DNA from 2 places in the Bacillus sp. MT94 genome. Region 1 is predicted to be linked to the other one. Evidence: a T-box and tRNA genes for the amino acid it is inferred to sense, from the RefSeq annotation. Region 1 holds a T-box; the other holds one or more tRNA genes.
The links. A T-box is a leader RNA that pairs with one kind of tRNA and senses whether it is charged. The one in region 1 lies ahead of ileS2 (isoleucine--tRNA ligase), so its partner is inferred to be a tRNA-Ile.
Positions count from the first base shown of each region.

Region 2: it has a tRNA-Ile gene. The T-box ahead of ileS2 (isoleucine--tRNA ligase) is inferred to sense a tRNA for this amino acid. The anticodon was not compared.

Region 1 is NZ_JBXAEZ010000002.1:212,209-220,835, forward strand. Features, by position in the region: gene ileS2 (isoleucine--tRNA ligase) at 1-2,484, opposite strand, end outside; T-box leader at 2,556-2,779, opposite strand; gene divIVA (septum site-determining protein DivIVA) at 2,831-3,337, opposite strand; gene AC1Q51_RS06700 (YlmH family RNA-binding protein) at 3,427-4,194, opposite strand; gene AC1Q51_RS06705 (YggT family protein) at 4,210-4,473, opposite strand; gene AC1Q51_RS06710 (cell division protein SepF) at 4,480-4,950, opposite strand; gene AC1Q51_RS06715 (YggS family pyridoxal phosphate-dependent enzyme) at 4,970-5,644, opposite strand; gene pgeF (peptidoglycan editing factor PgeF) at 5,641-6,459, opposite strand; gene AC1Q51_RS06725 (YlmC/YmxH family sporulation protein) at 6,580-6,861, opposite strand; gene sigG (RNA polymerase sporulation sigma factor SigG) at 7,025-7,804, opposite strand; gene sigE (RNA polymerase sporulation sigma factor SigE) at 7,962-8,627, opposite strand, start outside.
Region 2 is NZ_JBXAEZ010000002.1:561,507-570,133, reverse strand. Features, by position in the region: gene yqfZ (protein YqfZ) at 10-375, opposite strand; gene yqgB (protein YqgB) at 441-1,199, opposite strand; tRNA gene AC1Q51_RS08665 (tRNA-Ile) at 1,442-1,515, shown strand; gene sodA (superoxide dismutase [Mn]) at 1,737-2,348, shown strand; gene AC1Q51_RS08655 (MFS transporter) at 2,466-3,743, shown strand; gene AC1Q51_RS08650 (peptidoglycan D,D-transpeptidase FtsI family protein) at 3,853-5,982, shown strand; gene AC1Q51_RS08645 (PstS family phosphate ABC transporter substrate-binding protein) at 6,444-7,352, shown strand; gene pstC (phosphate ABC transporter permease subunit PstC) at 7,380-8,330, shown strand; gene pstA (phosphate ABC transporter permease PstA) at 8,332-8,627, shown strand, end outside.

The DNA of each region.
Region 1 (8,627 bases):
GCTTGCATTTAATGACTTACCGATTACTTTTTCATTACGAGCTACTTCTAGTGCTTTTAACACGTCATCACGTAATGTCATAAATGCATCCCATTTTGTTTTTAACGCTTCCGCGTCATCTAATTGTACAGCTTCTGGCATATCAGTTAATTGTACACTTTCTTCTGTTACGCCTGGAATGTATGGCCATACTTCATCAGCTGTATGCGGTAAGATTGGTGTTACAAGTTTTGTTAACGCAACAAGAACATCATATAATACAGTTTGAATTGCACGACGATCTTCGTGATTTGCACCTTCAATGTATAAAATGTCTTTTGCAAAGTCTAAGTAGAATGAACTTAAATCAATTGTACAGAAGTTATGAATTGCATGATACACAGCAGCGAAGTCGTATGTCTCATATGCTTCTTTAACTTTTGTAATTAAGTCATTTAATTTCACTAACATGTAACGATCTACTTCACGAAGTTCAGCTACAGCTACTGCATTTTCACTTGGCTTAAAGTCGTCTAAGTTTCCTAATAAGAAACGGAATGTGTTACGGATTTTACGATACACTTCTGCTACTTGTTTTAAAATATCATCTGAAATACGTACGTCAGATTGATAGTCAACAGAAGATACCCATAAGCGTAAAATGTCTCCGCCTAATTGATCCATAATTTTCTTCGGTACGACGATGTTTCCAATCGACTTACTCATTTTACGTCCTTCACCATCTAGTACGAAACCGTGACTTAATACGCCTTTATATGGAGCTTTACCTGTTACAGCAACTGCTGTTGATAATGAAGAGTTAAACCAACCACGATACTGGTCAGATCCTTCTAAATATAAATCAGCTGGACGCTGTAAATCTTCGCGCTCTTCTAATACCGCTTGGTGAGAAGAACCTGAATCGAACCATACATCCATGATGTCTGTTTCTTTACGGAATTCGCCATTTGGGCTACCCGGATGTGTAAATCCTTCTGGTAATAGATCTTTCGCTTCACGCTCGAACCATACGTTAGAACCGTGTTCACGGAATAAATCTGCTACATGGTTAATTGTTTCATCCGTAATAATTGGATCACCATTCTCAGCATAGAATACCGGAATTGGCACACCCCATGCACGCTGACGAGAAATACACCAGTCACCACGGTCACGAACCATATTATGAAGACGAGTTTCTCCCCATGCTGGTACCCATTTCGTTTCCGCTACAGCTTCTATTAATTCTTTACGGAATGCTTCAATAGATGCAAACCACTGTGCTGTCGCACGGAAAATAATTGGTTTTTTCGTTCTCCAATCATGTGGGTATGAATGTGTAATGAATGTTAGTTTCAGTAACGCGCCTACTTCTTCTAATTTTTCTGTAATTGGCTTGTTAGCTTTATCATAGAATAAGCCTTCAAATCCAGGTGCTTCATTTGTTAATACACCTTTATCATCGACTGGGCAAAGTACTTCTAATCCATACTTTTTACCAACAACGAAGTCATCTTCCCCGTGTCCTGGTGCTGTATGAACACAACCTGTACCTGCATCTGTTGTTACGTGATCTCCTAGCATAACTAATGAATCACGATCGTAGAATGGATGTTTTGCAACTGTGTACTCAAGTTCGCTACCTTTTACTGTTTTCACAACTTCAGCATTTTCCCACTCTAACGTTTTTGCAACTGTCTCAAACAGCTCAGAAGCAATGATATATTTCTCATCATTTACTTTTACAATACTATATTCAAGCTCTGGGTGAACAGAAATACCTAAGTTTGCAGGTAATGTCCAAGGTGTTGTTGTCCAAATGATGTACTTTTCATCACCTTCTAATACATTCTTTCCATCTTTTACAGGGAATGCTACGTAAATAGATGCTGATTTTTTATCTTGATATTCAATTTCAGCTTCTGCTAAAGCAGATTCACTCGTTGGAGACCAGTAAACTGGTTTTTGACCTTTATAGATATAACCTTTTTTCGCCATGTCACCAAACACTTTAATTTGTTGTGCTTCATAAGCTGGCTCTAAAGTAATATATGGATTATCCCAATCTGCACGTACACCTAAACGCTTAAATTGTTCACGTTGACGTTCTACTTGTTCATATGCATACTCTGCACATAACTTACGGAACTCAGCAACTGTCATTTCTTTACGCTTTACGCCTTTATTTGTTAAAGCTTGTTCAATTGGTAAACCGTGCGTATCCCATCCTGGAACATATGGCGCACTAAAACCAGTCATTGATTTATAACGAACAATAAAGTCTTTTAATACTTTATTTAATGCATGTCCCATATGAATGTCACCATTCGCATATGGAGGTCCATCATGCAATACAAATAAAGGACGACCTTTTGTATGTTCTTGTACTTTTTCGTAAATATTCATTTCAGCCCATTTTTCTTGCATTGCAGGCTCACGTTTTGGTAAGTTCCCACGCATTGGGAACTCTGTTTTCGGCATCAGTAATGTATTTTTGTACTCCATGCTCAATTCCTCCTTACATGTATAAAAGAAATACTTAAAAAACGGAATAAAAAAGAGACTTTCTCATCCCAAAAAGGGACGAGAAAGTCTCCCGCGGTACCACCCTAGTAGATCATATACATATGTATAGAATCCTCTTTATATTCTTAACGCGAATACACGCCTACGCTTACTCTATTTATTCAGCGCGGAACTCCAGGGTGATATTCCCACTATCTCCTTATCCTGAGCTTACACCATCCTCAGTTCGCTATATAAGGTTTGAAAAGGTACTTATCCCTATCTTCGTTTTTCTTAATAAATATGTTGTTTAAAATTATATGTAATAATGAGAAAAACGTCAAGCTTACACTGTTTCTTCTTTTTTCAACAGTTCATCTACTTCGTCTTCTAACTCAATTAGTTTATCCCAATCATCGTTGTTTAACATTTCAAGCTGTGTTTCTAATAACATACGGAAACGAGTTCGGAATACTTTCGCTTGTTTCTTTAGCTCTTCAATATCAAAAGCAACTTTTCTTGATTTTACTAATGCTTCGTTAATAATACGATCAGCATTCTTTTCAGCTTCACGCACAATTAATTTCGCTTCTTTTTGCGCATTACGTTTTACTTCTTCCGCTGCTTCTTGCGCAACAACGATAGATTTGTTTAACGTATCTTCAATATTAGAGAAATGATCTAACTTCCCTTCTAACTGCGCAACTTTTTCTTCTAAAGCTTTTTTCTCACGAATGACCAATTCATAATCTTTGATAATTTGATCAAGAAACTCATTTACTTGATCTTCATCATAGCCACGGAATCCGCGACCAAATTCTTTGTTATGAATATCTAATGGTGTTAACGGCACAACGCCACCTCCAAGTAGTTATCTAAATTTCCTCTTTCAATTATATCTTTTCTTCGACAAAATAGGAGGATTTCCTTCTAAAAAACCAATCATTTTAGTATACCATACAAAATTCTCCATTTGTCGCGTTTTGTTCTACCTTCTACAGAAAATAATTTACTTCGGCCATATCCTCTAACAGAAAAAACGTCTCCTGGATAACATTCATAAGAAGTTTGCTCCACTGTTTTCCAATTGACTTTTACTAAACCATTTTTTATGAAAGGTTGTACTTTCTGTCTAGATAAATGTAACATTTCAGCTAACATAACATCTAAACGAAGTGAAGAAACCGTTCCAGATTTCTCCCCCCACGTTTCATGTATTTGTAGAATTTGTTCTCCTTGCACTGCTGATAAGGAGACTTTTACTTTTCCTATTGCTTGTAAGTTCATCTCAATGTACGATACGATTTCTTTCGCAACTACAATTTGGGCACGATTTTCTTGCAGCAAAATATCACCACATTTTTCTCTCGTTAAACCAAGAGACATAAATGTACCTAATATTTGCCTATGTTCTAGCGTATAAAACTTGGAAGGATAGTCAATTTCTAATACTTCTACTTGAAATTCTTCTTCATTTAATTCTAGATAGTCTGGATAAATGAGTGCTCTTTTACGCTCTGCATTAGGCGTTGCACCACCAAATTGCACAGCGACATCTCCTTGTCCAATTACCATAGAAACAATTTGTTGCTGTCTTGGATCAAGGAAATCTGTTAATTTCACTTGATGGTACTCCGCTGTTCGCTTCCACTCCAGCACTTTATCTACAAAGACCTCTTCATCAGGCCTAAAATGTTCGTAAATGCTCATGTATTTAACCTCTTACTATAAGAAATAGCTGAACAAACTGAACAAACCACTTTTAGCAAGTTTTAACGCAAAAATCGCAACGAGTGGAGAAATATCAATCATACCAAGCGGCGGAATAAATCTGCGGAATGGTTCTAAATACGGTTCACAAATTCGCGCCAAGAACTCTCCAAAAGATGATTCCTTTGCACCAGGAAACCATGATAGGAGAATGTAAATAATCAGTGCCCACGAGTAAATCTCGATAGCAGAACTTAACACCATTAAAACTGTTGTCATGGCGTATTACCACCTCTTTATATTTGTTTCTTCTTCTTCACCGAATAACTCTGAAATTGCACCAACAATATCAACATTTTCAGGTGTACACATAAATGTTTTTGGTCCTATTTTTTGAATGTCCCCGCCTATAGCGTATACAGTACCACTTAAAAAGTCAACGATACGTACCGCTTGATCAGTAGACATTCTCTGCAAATTAATTACAACAGCTCGTCTACCTTTTAAGTGGTCCGCAATCCCTTGTGCTTCCGAATATGTGCGTGGTTCTAATAAAACAACTTTTGAAGATTGTTTTGCTGTTTCAATACTCACAACATTTTGCTTCGGTTGCGCTTTTGGAAACGTAACATCTTGTTGTTCTGGTGGATCTTGCTGCTTTTTCATGTCTGTTTGCTCCTTTTCATAACCATATTGAGCTGCTTCTTTTTCTTCCGGTGTATCAAAAAAGAAGTATTTTACTTTTGACCAACTCATAATAAGATTCTCCTTCCTTTTACGCTTTTCCTACTAAAATCGTTCCCAAACGAATATATGTAGCCCCTTCTTCAATTGCAATCGTGTAATCGTTGGACATTCCCATTGATAATTCTTTACATGGCGCATGTAATAACTCTAGCTCCTGCACCTTTGTTTGCAACATACGTAATTCCTTAAAACAGCGTCTGATTTCTTCCTCTTCTTCTGTAAATGGAGCCATCGTCATTAGTCCAACCACTTCAATTTTATCGAATTCTTGCAAACTTTGAATAAAAGAAACAACCTCTTCTATTGCTAATCCTTGCTTCGATTCTTCAGATGAGGTTTTCACTTGAATAAAGCATTTCACTTTCTTATCAGCACGTTTCTGAATTTCTTTCGCCAGGGAAAGACGATCTAACGAATGTAAATAATCAATTTCATTAATGATTTCTTTTACTTTTCTCGTTTGTAATGAGCCAATAAAGTGCCAATTAACTTTTGAACCGAAATGCTCATATTTCTGTAAGAAACCTTCATTTCTATTTTCACCTAAATCGATAATTCCAGTTTCAATTACTTCGTTTGTTTTTTCAATCCCTACAGTTTTTGTCACTGCAACAAGTTTAATATCTTGCAACGAACGTCCAGCTCGAACGCAAGATTCTTTAATAGCTTCGTTTACAATTACTAAATTTTCTTGTACTGTCACTTGCTTCCTTCCTCCTTAAAACCTATGAAACTCAACATTCTTCCTGTCTTACCTTGATCACGACGATGAGAGAAAAATAGTTGCTCTTCACAGCTTGTACAAAGAGATGACATTACAATATGCTCTTCTTTTATGCCTGCTTGTACACATAATATACGATTAATTTCTTTTAAATTAATTGCGTACTGCCCGTCAGAAATTTTTTGATGAGGAACAGCACCGTTAATTACTTTCTGTGCTGCTGTTAATACACGATCATCCACAACATAACAACAAGATCCAATCGACGGTCCAATTGCAACATGAATTTCATCACTTGAAATACCTTCTGCATTCCACTTTTGAATCATTTCCTTTGCAATCTCTTGTACAGTGCCTTTCCATCCAGCATGCGCAAGTCCTATCATACCATGTGATGGTGCATAAAAATAGAGCGGAACACAATCCGCGTAACAAGACGTTAACAGAACATCTTCATTACTCGTATAAATGCCATCTGTTTTTGAAATGCCGTCCTCATATAAATAAACGCCACTTCCTTTTTCCTGTTGCCCTACTTTTTCAACATGATGATCATGAACTTGTTCAGAGCAAATCCAGTTTTCTAATGGTTTTTGTAACTTATTTGCTAAAATGCGTCTGTTTTCATGAACGTTCTCCACGATATCATTCACATGTAATCCTAAATTCATCGCATGAAAGGAGCCCGTACTTATCCCACCATCTTTTGTCGTAAATCCAGCAGTAATGTTTCCAAGTTCTTTCCACGCTTGTAAATACAGTATACCGTCCACATATTTAAATGGTTCTCTCATAATAAAGCGGCTCCTTTTAATTAAAATAACAGAAAAAAGCATGGTACTTCCTGTCTATTTTACCATACTTTTATTTTTTCATAATCCTAACAGAAAAAAAAGAGGAATTTGTAATATTCTTTATGAAATTGTCGGTGTTTGTATTGATTCTGTTACAGTATTAACAGGATCTACTCTTACAAGTATGACATCCTCCCCAATTTTCACAATTTCCTTCCAAGGAATTACAATCTCAACATCTTTTCCAAAAATACCTAGCATACGTGTCTGTTTGGAAATAATAACAGAACAAACTTGCCCTGTGTTCATATCAATTTCAATATCTCCAATATTCCCAATCCTTTTTCCATCTGAAATATTTATAACATCCTTCATCTGTAACTCTGAAATTCGTATCACCATTTTTACCCTCTCCCTTATATGACGAATTGGAAGCTGTTTCTCATATTTACAGGAAGCCACCTATACGAAACACCATGCTAGTTTCATTATATGAACACTAATCCCCTACTATGAGCACAAACCATATTACATATAAAAAGGTCTCACCATAATTGGTGAGACCTTATCCTTGAATCGTTTTATTCATTTGTTTAATGGCTGACTTCTCTAAACGTGATACTTGAGCTTGGGAAATCCCAATTTCTTCTGCAACTTCCATCTGTGTCTTTCCTTGGAAGAAACGTTTTCTAATAATCATTTTCTCTCGATCATTTAAACGCTTCATTCCTTCTTTCAATGCTAGTTCTTCAACCCACTGCTCGTCCTTTTGTTTTTCATCACTTAACTGATCCATAACAAAGATAGGATCTCCTCCATCATTATAAATCGGTTCAAATAATGAAACTGGATCTTGAATTGCATCTAAAGCAAATACTATCTCTTCATGAGTTACTTCTAGCACTTTTGCAATATCCATTGCTGTTGGTTCTTTTGAATTTTCTGCAATTAACTTCTCTCTTACTTGCAAAGCTTTATACGCAATATCTCGCAATGAGCGCGATACGCGAATCGGATTATTATCACGCAAATATCTGCGTATTTCCCCAATAATCATCGGCACAGCATACGTTGAAAATTTTACATTTTGGCCTAAATCAAAATTATCAATTGATTTCATAAGTCCGATGCAACCAACTTGGAATAAATCGTCAACATATTCTCCTCTGTTATTAAATCTTTGGATGACGCTCAGTACAAGACGTAAGTTTCCATTCACTAATTTTTCTCTTGCGCTTATCTCTCCACTTTGCATTTCACGAAATAATTTACGCATCTCTTCATTTTTTAATACTGGAAGTTTAGCTGTATCAACACCGCAAATTTCTACTTTGTTTCTCGTCAAAGTGTTCCCTCCTATCGGGAGTTGCTGTACAGTGTAAAGTATTTCCTTTGAAGGGGATTTTATGCATATGGTTTTTTCACGATTTTTCATTTAAATTATCTTTCCTAATACAACTAAATAGAATAAGACCAGCCTACATAACGGCTGGTCCTATTCTTCACACCATTTTATTAAATTCTTTTCGTAATCTTTTTATAATTCTTTTTTCTAAACGCGAAATGTATGACTGTGAAATCCCAAGCATATCCGCCACATCTTTTTGCGTCTTTTCCTCTCCTCCAGCAAGCCCAAACCGAAGTTCCATAATTTGTTTTTCACGATCATTTAATTGGTGTAATGCTTTCATTAAAAGGTGACGATCTACAGTAGCTTCTAAATCTTTTGTAATAATATCATCATCTGTACCTAACACGTCAGACAACAATAGTTCATTCCCATCCCAATCAATGTTTAGCGGTTCATCAAAAGAAACTTCCGAACGATTTTTGTTATTCCGACGTAAATGCATTAAAATTTCATTTTCTATACAACGCGATGCATATGTTGCTAATTTTATTTTCTTTTCTGGATTAAATGTATTTACCGCTTTAATAAGGCCGATTGTTCCTATACTAATTAAATCTTCAATATTTATCCCTGTATTTTCAAACTTTCTTGCTATATATACAACGAGCCTTAAGTTGCGTTCAATAAGTAATGACCTTGCTGCCTGATCTCCTTTTGGCAATTTATTCAAAAGAACTTCCTCTTCTTCTTTCGTTAACGGTGGTGGCAACGCTTCACTTCCACCAATATAATAAATTTCATCGGTCTTAATTCCTAA
Region 2 (8,627 bases), 350 kb from region 1:
AGTGATGGCTTATTGATATAACGGGAATTTATAAGACTTTCCAATTTGTATTTTTGTAGCAGATGTACTTTTGTTTAATTGTTTAAAGTCGTCAATGACTTTTTCTATGGAAGGAATTTTTTTCTTGTTAATTTGTTCTGTAATAGAAAGAACTGTCTCGCCAGTTTTTACTTCAATTGTTTTATAAGATGTATCCGTTTCTTTTTCTGTTTTATTCTCTTTATTTTGTTGGCTGTCTGTGTTTTCTTTTTTAATCGTTTGGGCAGCAGTTGTTTTTTTATATGAACTTAACATCGGTAAAGTACCGATTTTTATATCGTAATAAAATATATAACCGAGAACAAGCACGAATAGAAATATACCTAACCTCTTCATATTCTTCACTCCTTTGCTAGGAATATATGCTTGTCCAAAAAAAAAATGCCTATTTAGGCATTTTTTTATTTTTCTTTCGGTTGGGGTACCTCTTTAATCGTTAAGTATAGAACGATTAAAACAACAGCGATATAAATGAATGTTGCGCCAGGTACGACGATTTTGAATAAATCCATAATCATGAAGAAAATGGTTGGGATTGTGTAGCTGTATGCAGTTAGTGTCCAAACTTGTTTATAGGATAGTTTACGTTGACCGCTCATAGCAGAACCGATGAACGCAAGTAAAGTCACGCCTACAAAAGTGATGAATAATTGGAATAGGTACACTAAGAATCCAATAACAAATAATAAAATTGGATAAATATTATCGAATAAAGAAATAAATTCTTGTAGATCTTTTTTCTCAAGAGATGCACCTAACAAATCGTTATAAGAATACGTTTGTGTTTGACCATTTCCCATAGAGACTACTTTATCTTTTAAAACAAATAAACCTGTTTTATTTTGATATTTTTCTAGGTCTGTTGAATTTGGATCAAATACGAAAAGTGCATTTCCTTCTTCTTTTTCAATAGGCTGATCAATATCGGCTTTTAGTTCGCCATTTTCAATTTTAAAATCAGGTAAATCTTTATCGATGACTTGATTTACCATGCCTACACCATCTTGGATAAAACTACCGTACAAAAAAGTTCTTGGAATAGTAGTAATTAAGCAAAGTAGCATAATATACAAAATGGTTTTACCGATTTTTTGAAAACGGAATAGCGCCATATCTTTAGGCGAGTATATGCTTTTTACGAATTGGGTAAATATGGACATAGATTCACTTCCTTTATGTATGTATAAAATCATTGTAACGTAGGAATCTAGAGAATCTCAAGATATATTATATTTACATATAGTGGAGATAACTAAATTTCTTTTTATTAACTTTCTTCTTTTAAATAAGAAAAATACAATTGACACTTTTCTTTTCTATATGGTAAATTTATCTTACATTTCTTAAAGGGCATATCTGATAGGAATTCCTTTATTTGATATGTTGTTACATACATAATTGTGGACCCTTAGCTCAGCTGGTTAGAGCAGACGGCTCATAACCGTCCGGTCGTAGGTTCGAGTCCTACAGGGTCCATATCCATTTCGCATGTTTATTATGTTAGCAGGAAGCTTCCTTGTAGAAGGAAGCTTTTTTTACGGAATATATGAGCATTTTAATTGAAAAGAAGTGGGAATTTTGCTACTTTAATGATAGCAAGACAATGTGATTTATTTGTTTGCACCCTATGGCAATTAGGGTAGAATGAAGTTGTATGTCACTTAAGTGGCAATACATAAACTGGGAGGAATATAACAATGGCAAAACACGAATTACCAAATTTACCTTATGCGTATGATGCTTTAGAGCCTCACTTTGACAAAGAAACAATGAACATCCATCATACAAAACATCACAACACGTACATTACAAACTTAAACGCTGCTTTAGAAGGTCATGCAGAATTAGCTGACAAAAGCGTAGAAGAATTAGTTGCAAACTTAAACGAAGTACCAGAAGCAATCCGTACAGCAGTACGTAACAATGGTGGCGGACATGCTAACCATACATTCTTCTGGACAATCCTATCTCCAAACGGCGGAGGACAACCTGTAGGTGAACTTGCAACTGCAATTGAAGCAAAATTCGGTAGCTTCGATGCATTCAAAGAAGAATTCGCAAAAGCTGGCGCAACTCGCTTCGGTTCTGGTTGGGCTTGGTTAGTAGTAAACAATGGTGAGCTAGAAGTAACAAGCACTCCAAACCAAGATTCTCCTTTAACTGAAGGTAAAACGCCAGTTATCGGTTTAGATGTTTGGGAGCATGCTTACTACTTAAACTACCAAAACCGTCGTCCAGACTACATCGGTGCATTCTGGAACGTTGTAGATTGGAACGCTGCTGAAAAACGTTACCAAGAAGCAAAATAATTGTAATAAATATAGAAAAAAGCTAGGGGAGAACCCCTAGCTTTTTTCTATGCTTTCCTTTTACATAATTGGGCTTGTCTTTGGAAGACTAGAACATGAAGTAAAGGAGAGTTGTGTATGAAGTGGAAACATATAATTGGTGACGTTGAAGTGAATCGGGATTTAGTGTTATTGCTCCTTATAGGAGGTTTATACACGCTCGCAATTTCTTTATCGAATACGTTTGTAAATATTTATTTATGGAAACAAACACAAAATTATGTGAATCTTGGCTTGTATAATTTGGCCAGCGTTATATTACAGCCTCTCACATTTCTTGTAGGGGGAAAATTAGCGAAACGTATCGATCGCTCGATTTTATTACGAATAGGAGTAGGAACGCTCGCAATTTTTTTTATTGTTGTCTTAGTAGCGGGGAAAAGTGCTTCTCAGTATATTTTATTAATGGGGGCTCTTTTAGGAGTAGGATACGGTTTTTACTGGTTGGCTTTTAACTTATTGACATTTGAAATTACAGAACCAGAAACAAGAGATTTCTTTAATGGGTTTCTTGGACTTCTTACATCCTTCTCTGGGATGATCGGACCAATAGCAGCAGGATACACAATTTCACGTATGGAGAAATGGAGTGGTTATACTGTTATATTCTTTCTTTCATTAGTTCTATTTGCAATTGCTGTCGTCTTAAGCTTCTTTTTATCTAAAAGAGAATGTGAAGGGCGTTATGAAATCGTGCAAGTATTGAAAGAACGACGGATTGATAAAAACTGGGGAAAGATTACACGAGCTCATTTTTTCCAAGGATTGAGAGAAGGAACGTTTATTTTTGTCATTTCAGTATATGTTTATTTAGCAACTAATAGTGAGTTCGCATTAGGGAAATATAGTTTAGTGAACTCTGCTGTATCCTTTGTATGTTATTACTTAGTTGCTCGTATGTTAAAGAAGGAGTGGCGAAAAAAAGCAATTTTACTTGGAGGCATTATTTTATATGCTGTCGTCTTTTTAGTTATTTTCAATGTTACATACACGAAATTACTTATTTATGCGGCATGTATTGCGATTGCATATCCTATTTTACTTGTTCCGTATGGATCAATGACATATGACGTAATTGGTAGAGCGAAAAATGCGAGAGAATGGCGTGTGGAATATGTCGTTGTTCGGGAGCTGTGGTTAAACGCCGGAAGAATCTGTTCCATTTTAAGTTTTTTATGTGCTGTACTATTCTTTCCACCTGAAAAAAGTTTACCTTACTTATTATGTATTTTAGGTGCTGGACATTTTCTTATTTATTTTGCAGTTAAAAATGTCAAATATGATGAGGGAAATGCGAGTAAAACAAGTGTTGTAACGCAAGGAAACGCGCAAAACCAAACTGAACCAGAAGGTTAACTTCTCGTTTGTTTTATGCTAGAATAGAAAAAGATGTAAGACAGCAGTGAGGACACCTGTATGAAGGTGTCCCTTTCACATTACATAGCTGTTGGTAGAGGGGGTTTGTATGAGCAAGAAGCAGAAGCAAAATAAGAAAAAGACCCACGTTCCTTTTCGGTTAAACGTGCTGTTTTTCTGCGTGTTTTTAATGTTCTCCGCGGTTATTGTAAGGCTCGGATATGTACAAATTGTTCGCGGTGAAGAATATAAGAATGAAGTGGAGAAGAAAGAAAATTCAACGATAAGTAATCCTGTACCGCGTGGGAAAATATTTGACCGTTATGGGCGACCTGTAGTAGATAATGCAGCCATTCGTACTATTACATTTACAAAAATGAAAGGATCAACTGCAGAGGATCGCTTAGAAACAGCGAAAAAGCTAGCAGATTTGATTGAAGTACCGACAGATAAATTAACAGATCGCGATAAAAAAGATTATTGGCTTGCTATGCATAAAGAGGAAGCTAAAGAAAAAATTACGAATAAAGATCGTCAAGAGTTTAAAGATAAAAAAATTGATGATAAAGAATTAGACGAGCGTCAGCGCAGTCGTGTAACAGAAGAAGAGATTAATCAATTATCCGCAAAAGATCTAGAAATACTAGCGATTAAGAGTAAGATGGATGGCGGATATGCAATGACACCTCAAGTTCTTAAGAAAAATGCAACAGATGAAGAATATGCGATTATTAGTGAAAATTTAGCGCAATTGCCGGGAGTAGATACAAGTGTTGATTGGGAACGAAAATATGCATATGATGGTGATTTGTTCCGAAGTGTACTTGGTGGTGTAACAACTTCTGACGAAGGTTTACCAAGAGAAAGACTAGATTACTATCTTGTTCGTGATTATAATCGAAATGACCGAGTAGGAAAAAGTTATCTTGAACAACAGTATGAAGATAGTCTGCACGGTACGAAAGCAGAAGTTAGAAATGTTACAGATAAAAACGGTAATATTTTAGAAACGATTAATGTATCAAAAGGACAAAGTGGTAATGACCTGAATTTAACGATTGATATGGAATTACAAAAGCGCGTGGAGGATATTCTTACGAAGAATTTAATGAGATTTAAAGGAAGCGAACCTCTTTTAGATCGCGCATTCGTTGTAATGATGAACCCAAAAAATGGTGAAGTTTTATCTATGGCTGGGAAACAATTAGTTAACGAAGATGGTCAAACGAAAGTAAATGACTTTGCATTAGGTACCATGACAAGTTCTTATCCGATGGGGTCAACTGTAAAAGGTGCAACAGTACTTACTGGATATCAAACTGGTGCGATTCAACCAGGTTCAGTACAATTGGATGAACCAATTAAATTAAAAGGTACACCTACGAAGTCATCTTGGAAAACGATGGGATATATTAATGACCTTACAGCTTTAAAAATGTCTTCTAACGTTTATATGTTTAAAACAGCGATGAATATCGCTGGTGTTCCATATGTGAGAGGTGGTACGTTAGATATACCTCAAAAAGCATTTGATACGATGCGTTATTATTTCGGACAGTTTGGACTTGGTGTAAAAACAGGAATTGATTTACCGAATGAATCTGCTGGTCAGATGGGGAGAGGTAGTCAACCAGGTTTCTTACTAGATTTATCAATTGGACAGTATGATACGTATACACCGCTTCAATTAGCGCAATATATTTCGACGATTGCCAATGGTGGATATCGTATGCAACCACAAGTTGTAAAAGAAATTCGTCAACCGGCAGTGAAACCAGATGAAGTTGGGAAAGTTGTTCAATCTATGGAACCGAAAGTATTAAATCGTGTTGATATGCCAGAATCGCAAATTAAACGTGTTCAAGAAGGATTTAGACAAGTGTATAATGATTCAGGTGGTACAGCTACCAAATACTTTACAGGTGCAAAATATAAAGCGGCAGGGAAGACAGGTACCGCGCAAACTGTGTATGGCGGAGATAAAGAGATTGGTAGAAAGGCAAATGGTGAACGTGTGGAAACATATAACTTAACATTAGTAGGTTATGCGCCACTTGAAGATCCAGAAGTAGCATTCTCTGTTGTCGTTCCATGGGTACATGATGATAAGACTGGTATTAATGGATATATTGGTCGTGAAATTATGGACGCCTACTTTGATTTAAAAAACCAAGAAGTAAATGGTGAAGCTCCAAAAGATGATAAAAACAATAAAAATAAAGATCAAGATGATGAATAAAAAAATTTTAAAAAAGCACACTATCTGAAAAGATAGTGTGCTTTTTTTTATGGTTTATGCATATCGTGTAATAAATGTGGACAAGTATACAATATTGGGAAACACGCGGCCTTATAAATAATACTTGTATATGATGAGATAGGGGATAACTGTTTTATAGGGAAATTATCAGAGAAAATGAATAACTACTACCGATTAAAATTGTATCCCGTTATTAACGGGCAGTAAGACCCCCATCTCAAAATTCAGTGAAAGCAAAGAAGTTAGGTGGGGGTCGGGCTGTCCGTAAAAGCCCGATTGGTGAGGGCTGATTAAAGTTTCACTTTATCGTATGTTGATTTTTGTGGAACTTTACAAAACTTTTACAAACAATTAAAACCGAATTAATAGTTTAGCAGTATTCTTATATCTGTAATCCTGTTATTTCCGGTTACTTCTAGGAGGAAGAACACGTGAAATGGATGCGTACACCGATTATAATTTTCGTACTATCGATATGGTTCCTCTGTTTTGAAATGTCTACTGCATTTGCTTTAAATGATATGGGAGAAGTGAGAGTTGATGGATCCTCAACGGTTTTTCCTATTATAGAAGCAGTAGCGGAGGAATATACAAAGGTGCATCCAGACGTGAAAATTTCCATCAGTGTTTCTGGAACTGGAGGAGGATTTAATCGTTTCAGTAAAGGAGAAGTAGATATAAATAATGCTTCGAGAGTAATGAAACAAGTCGAGAAAAATGAGATGAAGAAAAACTCTATTCAGTTCACACCTTTTGAGGTCGCTAACGATGGTCTTACAATCGTTGTGAATCGGCACAATACATGGGTAGACGATATGTCAGTAGACGAGTTACGTTTACTGTGGAGTGAAGATGGAAGAGAGAAGCGATGGTCACAAATTCATTCAACATGGCCACGTGAACAAGTGAAGTTTTATGCACCAGGCGTAGACTCTGGTACTTATGATTATTTTCAAAATGTCATCTTACAAAATCATCGCATTGTAAAAAAAATCTCTTTGTCTGAAGATGATCAAGTTATTATGCAAGGGGTAATGAATGATAAACATGCCATTGCTTTTGTAGGATATGCTTATTATATGGCTAATCGAGATAAGGTGAAAGCAATAAAAGTGAATGGTGTATTTCCGACGAAAGAGACCATTCAGTCAGGTAAGTATAAGCCGTTATCTAGGCCGCTACTTACTTATGTGAATAATGCATCTATCCGAAATAAAATGAATGTAGCAAACTATGTTCAGTTTATGATTCAGCATGTTGGTAACCTCGCTGAAGAGGTCGGGTATGTAAAATTAAGAAAAGAAAAATACAATGAACAGCTGCGTATGTTAACAGAAATAAAAAGGTAATGTCAGGGTGGAAAGGGGTTTTCATCTTTGGCTCATAATGACAAAAGTCAAATTACATTTTCTGTACAATATTTGATTGAAAGAAATACAAAACAAAGAAAAAAAACGCAGCGAATCAATCGAATAATGCCTTTGTTACTAAAGATAATTGCTAGCGTTTCTATTGTTACGACACTTGGAATTGTTTTTACGCTCTCTAATGAAACAATCATGTTTTTTCAAAAAATATCATTGTACTCCTTTTTGACGGAGAAAGAATGGTTACCGTTTTTTGAAAATCCTAAATTCGGTATATTACCACTTATATGTGGAACGTTCCTTGTAACAGCAATCGCTATGTTTGTAGCAATTCCTATCGGTTTAGCGTGTGCCGTATTTTTAAGCGAATATGCTTCAAATAGTGCACGGAAAATATTAAAGCCGATGTTAGAGCTATTAGCAGGTATCCCGACAATTGTATATGGTTTTTTTGCATTAACAATTGTTACGCCGCTTTTACAAAGGATTATACCAGATTTACAGTTTTTTAATGCGATTAGCCCAGGAATCGTTATCGGATTTATGATGATGCCTACAGTTGCATCTCTATCTGAAGACGCGATGAGAGCTGTGGTGAAAGGGACGAAAGAAGCTTCATTAGCACTCGGAGCGACGCGGTTTGAAATGGTAAAACAAGTGGTGTTTCCGTCCGCTTTTACAGGGATTATGGCAGCAATTATATTAGCGGCTTCGCGTGCAATTGGTGAAACGATGATTGTTGTAATTGCGGCAGGATCCACACCAAATGTATCGCTTGATCCGACACATTCTATTCAAACGTTAACAGCCTATATTGTGCAAGTAAGTTTAGGTGATGCTCCGCATGGAACGATTACGTATTACAGCATGTATGCTGTAGGCGCAACATTATTTTTGTTTACCTTTATTATGAACATCATTTCGCAGTCAATTATGCGCCGTTTTAGGAGGATGACATAATATGCGAATGTTGAATCATAAAAAAATACAAAAAAATATGGCATCACGCTTTTTAAAAGATCGAATTTACAAATTGTTATTTTATATAGCAATTTTATTTTCAATCGTAATTTTGTTTTTGTTACTGTTTCAAATTGTTGAAAAAGGTATAAGTTATCTTTCAATAGATTTCTTTACAAATTTCGCTTCACGTAATCCGAAAGAAGCTGGTATTGCTGCAGCTTTGTCAGGGACAATATTATTTATGAGTATTGTTATACCTGTTTCTTTTATATTTGGAGTTGGAACAGCACTTTA